3 regions of the Peribacillus sp. NPDC096447 genome follow, and region 2 is predicted to be linked to each of the others. Evidence: riboswitches for the same ligand, from Rfam matches in the RefSeq annotation. Region 2 holds a riboswitch; each other region holds the start of a gene.
The links. A riboswitch is a leader RNA that binds a small molecule or an ion and turns the genes downstream of it on or off. The one in region 2 is predicted to bind S-adenosylmethionine.
Positions count from the first base shown of each region.

Region 1: it holds a riboswitch for S-adenosylmethionine, as region 2 does, so the genes downstream of both, ACIQZD_RS06095 (methionine ABC transporter ATP-binding protein) here and ACIQZD_RS09930 (methionine biosynthesis PLP-dependent protein) in region 2, are expected to answer to the same signal.
Region 3: it holds a riboswitch for S-adenosylmethionine, as region 2 does, so the genes downstream of both, ACIQZD_RS14500 (5-methyltetrahydropteroyltriglutamate--homocysteine S-methyltransferase) here and ACIQZD_RS09930 (methionine biosynthesis PLP-dependent protein) in region 2, are expected to answer to the same signal.

Region 1 covers NZ_JBIWEV010000001.1:1,217,408-1,219,676, forward strand. Annotated here, with positions in the region: gene ACIQZD_RS06090 (methionine ABC transporter permease) at 1-33, opposite strand, end outside; gene ACIQZD_RS06095 (methionine ABC transporter ATP-binding protein) at 47-1,069, opposite strand; SAM riboswitch class I at 1,348-1,459, opposite strand; gene ACIQZD_RS06100 (GNAT family N-acetyltransferase) at 1,600-2,067, opposite strand.
Region 2 covers NZ_JBIWEV010000002.1:613,173-615,441, reverse strand. Annotated here, with positions in the region: gene metC (cystathionine beta-lyase) at 1-79, opposite strand, end outside; gene ACIQZD_RS09930 (methionine biosynthesis PLP-dependent protein) at 76-1,188, opposite strand; SAM riboswitch class I at 1,275-1,388, opposite strand; gene fumC (class II fumarate hydratase) at 1,717-2,269, shown strand, end outside.
Region 3 covers NZ_JBIWEV010000004.1:29,876-32,144, reverse strand. Annotated here, with positions in the region: gene ACIQZD_RS14505 (hypothetical protein) at 1-34, shown strand, start outside; gene ACIQZD_RS14500 (5-methyltetrahydropteroyltriglutamate--homocysteine S-methyltransferase) at 173-1,276, opposite strand; SAM riboswitch class I at 1,360-1,461, opposite strand; gene ACIQZD_RS14495 (hypothetical protein) at 1,618-2,037, shown strand; gene ACIQZD_RS14490 (glycerol-3-phosphate responsive antiterminator) at 2,210-2,269, shown strand, end outside.

The DNA.
Region 1 (2,269 bases), on a different contig from region 2:
AGCTGTCGACAGCTGCTCTGCCGTTATTTCCATTCCCCAAAGCGTATTACCCATTTATCTGCACCTCCTGGACGAGAATCCCCTCATCTTTAATATATTGATAAGCCTTATCCACCTCATTTTTGCTTCCGGTCACTTCGATGATCAAATTCCCAAAAGGCGTTTCCTGAATTTCAGAAATATTGGCCGATAAGACACTTAAATGAATATCATATTTCTTCGAGATGGTAGACAGTAAAGGAGTACCCGAAGTAGTCCCAATAAAATTAATTTTCCAAATAATCGGAATGTGCGCCCCTATGCTTTTTAAAAAACTTTGTGGAATCTCGTCATGTATGACCGTTCTCACGAAGTTTTTTGCAATATCCGTTTGCGGCTTCGCGAAAACTTCGAAAACCGAACCTTGTTCAACGACACATCCGCCCTCCATGACCGCTACCTTATTGCAAATTTCCCGAATTACAGACATCTCATGAGTGATTAGCAGAATGGTGATATTGTATTCTTTATTAATTTTTTTTAAGAGCTGCAGAACTGCACTCGTTGTTTGTGGATCCAATGCCGATGTAGCTTCATCACACAATAAGATCGATGGATTCGTAGCCAAAGCTCTCGCAATGCCGATCCGCTGCTTTTGACCGCCGGATAATTGTTCCGGATAACTCTTTGCCTTGCTCGATAAGCCAACGAACTCCAACAGCTCGCCTACACGGTTTTTGATTTCCTTAGCCGGAGTTCCCGATAAAACCAGCGGCATGGCAATGTTATCAAAAACGGTCTTTGAGTTTAGCAAGTTAAAATGCTGAAAAATCATCCCGATTTTTTTCTTTTCTGCCCGTAATTCCTTAGGGCTTAATTTGGTTAAATCCTTGCCCCCAACAATCACCGAACCATCTGAAGGTTGTTCAAGCAAGTTGACCAGCCTGATCAACGTACTCTTTCCGGCCCCGCTATAACCGACTACACCGAATATATCCCCCTTTTCCACTGTCAAATCAATGCCCTTCAAAGCCTCGACAGTCTGTTTCTTTGTTTGATAAACCTTTTTAACATTTTGAAACTCAATCATCCAATCTCCCCCCATGCTGTTTATTTGTACGAATTCATTATCCAGAGAGAAGAGCTTTGCAAAGTTTCATAATGATAGGGTTATATTCGAAACTCACGAGTAATTGTGTGAAACTCACGAGTAAATCTGCGAAACTCATGAGTAATTGCACCAATTCTCCAAATAACCATATACATTTTGAATAAACAAAAGAGGCCTCTTCCGTCATCAGACAGAAGAGGCCTCTTTTAGACATAAAAAAGAGTAAACTCTTAAATTAATTATCTAAGTAAAGCTCCTTCTTATCTTTCAAACTTTCGTCCGTTGGAATTAGCACAGTATTTTTACAAAAGTAAAAACCCGCTGCCGAGGTATCATAGGGCCAAGTCCCTCCACATCTCTTGATAAGAATTAACGTTTTATTTAATTATGTCCTTCACTATATATTCTAATTTCTTTAAAGTCAACCATATTCTTCATCGCTTAAAATATTTTCACAGGATAGTGAATTGATGGTTTTATATTATATTAATATAATTAAAAATTATATTTTATAATGATTTGCTCATTCTCCATACGGTGTATATTTCATTTTCTTCCCTTATCTTGATCATGCCTGAATTCGTATATAAACGAATCGCCCTTCCATTATCCGGAGAAACCCTTAAATGATATTCGGAGACATTAAATTGCCTGAAAAAGTTTTCTGCGTAGCGAACCAATTCCTTGCCAAGGCCTTTACTGCGGTATTCGGGAATAAGATAAAATAAATTTACATAGCCAATCTCAGTTCCTTCATACTCCCGAATTTGAAGTTCCATTTGTCCAATCGGTACTTGGTTCTTTTCAATGATCACCTGTCCATCCGGAAATTTGCGGACCCTTTCTCCCATTCGTTGCAGATATGTATTTTCATCTCCAAAACCAGCTTCAGATCCAAAACTTAAAACAAAGGAATCTTTCCTGAATTTAACGATAATATCTTTGTCTTTGTCCGTATCAATGGTACGAAAGATCAACTTCATCCCCTCCTATCATTTTAGTGAAATAGTTATCAAGCAAACAAACTCATTTTACTTACCCCTTTATGAAATTTCATTATTTACTTTTTCAAGCGTCTTATTTCATTTTTTCTGAAAGGATTTTGCCTTAATCCCTATAGGAGTGGCCATAATATTAAATTAAAAACAAATGCAATATTGTTGGGAGAGGTCGAGTAAT
Region 2 (2,269 bases):
TCACACCGCCCGTTGCCGGATCGAATTTATGTTGATTATGAAGTAATTTCGTTTCAAAGCTAAAATCATGATCTGTCATCGTAGTGCCTCCCTTTTTACATGTGCGAATGCTTGCTGCAGGTCACCAATCAAATCATCGCTATCCTCGATGCCAACGGAGAAGCGGAGCAGGCGATTACAAACCCCATTTGCCGTTCTGACTTCAAGCGGTATATCGGCATGTGTTTGTGTGGCAGGATAGGTGATAAAGCTTTCAACCCCTCCAAGACTTTCTGCAAAGGAAATTAATGAGAGCGATTGTAAAAATGGGTTGACCGCCGCTTCATCAATGATGCGGAAAGAAATCATGCCGCCTCTGCCGGGATACAATACATCAGTGACACAATCATGTTCCGATAAGTAATCTACAAGTATCTTGGCATTCTTTTCATGACGCTCCATCCGCAATGCCAGGGTTTTCATTCCGCGCATCAACAGCCAAGAATCAAATGGGCTCAAGACAGCTCCAGTACCATTATGATGGAAGGCAAGAGCATCACATAATTCAGCGCCGCTAGCAACGATCAGTCCGGCGAGCACATCATTATGACCACCGAGATACTTGGTTGCACTGTGAATCACAATATCCGCTCCAAGCAGGATGGGTTGTTGAATAAGAGGCGTGTAAAAAGTATTATCAACGATTAACAATAAATTATATTGTTTGGCCAATGCGGCAACGGCGCTAATATCCGTTTGCTGCATAAGAGGGTTAGTGGGAGTTTCGATGAAGATGGCTTTCGTGTGAGGAGTGATGGCTTTTTCGATATCCTCCAAACAACAAGTGTTTACATAGTCACACTGCAATCCCCATTTTTTAAAACCTTGTTCTAACAGACGATATGTACCGCCATAAAGATCTTCGCTGACAATCCATGCATCCCCGGATTTAAAAAGGGCGAGAATAGTGGAGATGGCGGCCATTCCTGAACTGCAGGCATAACCTTGGTCTCCTTTTTCCAGATCGGCGATGGATCGCTCCAATAGCTGGCGTGTAGGGTTACCTGTCCTTGTGTAGTCGAATCCCGTCGATTGGCCAATTCCTTCGTGACGAAAAGCTGTTGAAAAGTATACCGGCGGATTGACTGTTCCTGTCGCCGTTTCGCTGCGATTTCCTAATTGAGCAAGATATGTTTCAGTTTTGTACATGGTTTTCACTGCTCCTTTGAGTTATATAAAATAAAAAAAAGTCTTCTTTAAGAAGAAGACTTTGATTAAGTAGTGACGAGTCATTCTTCTTATCTTCCAAGTTCACAAACTTGTGGAATTAGCACCTTTTCATTGGTTTGAAACAAATGAAGGTTGCTGAGGTGTCATCGGGCCATTCCCTCTACCTCTCTCGATAAGAGTTTAGATTATTCAATTTCTTTTGAATTTACTATATATACAAAATACTGTCAAGGACATTTTTGTAGTGATAATGCTCTGATGTTCATGACCAGGTCAATTGGAGCCTAGTGGTGTCTACACTTTATGTGTCTATAAAGAATAATCGGATTTTCATATAAACATGAAGGAAACATGGATTTTTCAGAAAAAATGGAAAGGGCCAGCGGGATATTTTTGCTTTAAAATAATAAAGTTTGTACAATGTATGGAGAGAAAGAATAATCCGACATTATTCATTTCATATGCAAAACGTCTTCAATGAATAGTGCAAACATAGGAGGAGAACACATGGAATACAGAATCGAACGAGATACGATGGGTGAAGTGAAAGTTCCTGCTGATAAATATTGGGGGGCACAAACTGAGAGAAGCCGTAACAATTTCAAAATCGGTAACGAAAAAATGCCGATTGAATTAGTTCGTGCATTTGCATACGTTAAACAAGCTGCGGCAAAGGTGAACTATGATCTTGGTGATCTTTCCGAAGTTAAAAAGAATGCCATCGTCAAGATTTGCGGGGAAATCCTTGAAGGTACACTTGATGAACATTTCCCGCTTGTAGTTTGGCAAACTGGAAGCGGCACGCAAAGTAATATGAACGTGAATGAAGTGGTCGCTAACAAAGGGAATGAATGGTTAAAAGAAAATGGTGAATCCGAAACCCTTCACCCGAATGATGATGTTAACAAGGCACAAAGCTCAAATGATACTTTCCCGACCGCCATGCATATTGCAGCCTTTATGGAAGTCGCTGAAAAATTGGTTCCTGCCATCAAAGCCCTTCGTGATACATTCGATACAAAAGAAAAAGAATTTTGGGATGTCGTGAAAATTGGCCGGA
Region 3 (2,269 bases), on a different contig from region 2:
AATGGATGATGCTGATGATGATAGCTGCAAGTAAAAAAGGGAACGTGCTGGCCGTTCTTTTTTTGTTTGCTTTCAGTTTTAGGATTTAAGTATAAACCTAATCGGCACGCTTATATAATGCCGATTAGGTTGTTGAATCTTGTAAATCAGTATTAAAGTTTCCGCAAAAAAATCATTCCCATACTTCTTTTGCTACATCAACGACGAATTTCAGCTTTTCCCATTGCTGTTCTTCGGTCAGTTTGTTGCCGTGATGGGTGGAGGCAAAGCCACATTGCGGGCTTAAGCATAATTGTTCGAGAGGAACGAAGTGCGAGGCTTCTTTAATGCGTGCCTTAACAGCTTCCTTGTCTTCGATTTCGCCATTTTTTGAAGTGACGACACCCAGTACAACCTGTGCACCGCCATTTGGAATGTATTCCAATGGTTTGAAATCCCCTGAGCGTTGATCATCATATTCCAAGAAGAATCCATCCACTTTTTCCTTTGCCAATAAAGTTGGGGCGATACGGGCATAGCTTCCTTCAAACGCCCAAGTCGACTGATAGTTTCCGCGACATAGGTGGGTAGTGACGACAAGGTCTTCTGGTTTGCCTTCCAATGCTCCATTAATGACACGAAGTGCAAGATCAATTAACTGTTCCCTCGTATATTTTCCATCTTTGAACTGGAAATCCGGAGCTGAAAGTCTGGCAATATATACATCATCCAATTGAAGATAACGCACACCTGCTTCATAAAAGGCTTTCAAAGCATGCTGATACGCCTTAATGATATCATTTGCATAATCTTCAATATCAGGGTAGATGTCTTCATTATGAATGCCTGCAGCAAATAACTGATTCGGACTGGGAATGGTTTGCTTGGCAATGGCACGTCCGTTCACGATTTTGTTCAATTCAATGAAATCACTAATGAAGGGATGTTCAGGATTGAATGAAACCTTCCCGGTATTGCGAACGTTATATCTCTCTGTTTCCACACCATCGAATGTGAGACCTTTTTCAGTCACATATCCCTCGATGCCATTTAAATGTTCGAGGAAGTCAAAGTGCCACCATGTTCGTCTGAACTCGCCGTCCGTAACAGCCTCTAATCCAACTTCAATTTGCTTATCGACAATCCGTTTGATTTCTTCGGTTTCAATTTCACGAAGCCGCTCTGCTGAAAGGGTACCCTCCCTGAATTGCTTTCTGGCAATATGTAAACGTTCCGGTCTTAATAAACTTCCGACGTGATCGGCCCTGAATGGTGCTTTCGTTAATGTGATTGACATGTTGCATTCCTTCTTTCCTTTTAAAAATAAAAAACCTCTTCTTAAAAAATAAGAAGAGGTGTTGGCAACAAAGCTATATACTCTTCTTATCTTCAAGTTTTTACACTTCTGGAATTAGCACAGTACATGATCAGTCTGTTGCTGAGGCATCAAAGGGCCAGTCCCTCCACCTCTCTGGATAAGAGTTGTCTATTAAATTAATTATGACTATACAGGTAGTTTTTACAAAGGTCAAGCGTTGGAGGTTGAATATTTAGAATATACCGTTTATTAATTCACGCTGAAATGTTAACGGCACCCGGGAATCAGGCATATGCTTTGAGTGGGGAGGGAATGCAAGGATGAGTCCATTCAAAAGTGGCATACCGATAACGGTAACTGAAGCTATGATAGAGAGAATCATAAAAATGAAATCATCTGGTCAGGATATTAAAGTCGAGATTACGCCAAAGCATATGGTGCTTTCCGGAACGATGGAAGTGAAAAAAATGATGTTTAAGAAAAACGTAGCTTTCCGGATTACATTAAAACCGGATCATGTGGAAAAAAGAACGATTTCATTTGAATTAGTGGAAATGGAACCAATTGACAGGAATTTCATCAACCAAAGGATATTTAACAGACCGCCATTTTTTGAATTTGAAAAAAGAACGATCAAAATGAATGTTAATGCTTGGAACATCGTGAGAAAAATTCCGGTGGGTACAATTAAATCGTATGAACTTGTCGAAGGTGCATTGAAAATGAAACTTTCTTTATGAGTTAAGGGATATTTTACATACAACCTTATCCGTAATCTATAAAGGGAGTGCCAGGTATTTTAGTGTTATGGTGAGATTGGGCATGAAAAAAATGTGATTGATAAATCAAGCTCTTTAAAATATACTAAATAACTTGAAGTTTTGAGTTTTTCTGGGAATGAGGAGGATAATGATGGATCAAAAGATTTTGCCTGCTTCAGCAAGCATGAAGGATTTTGAAAGATTTCTAGAA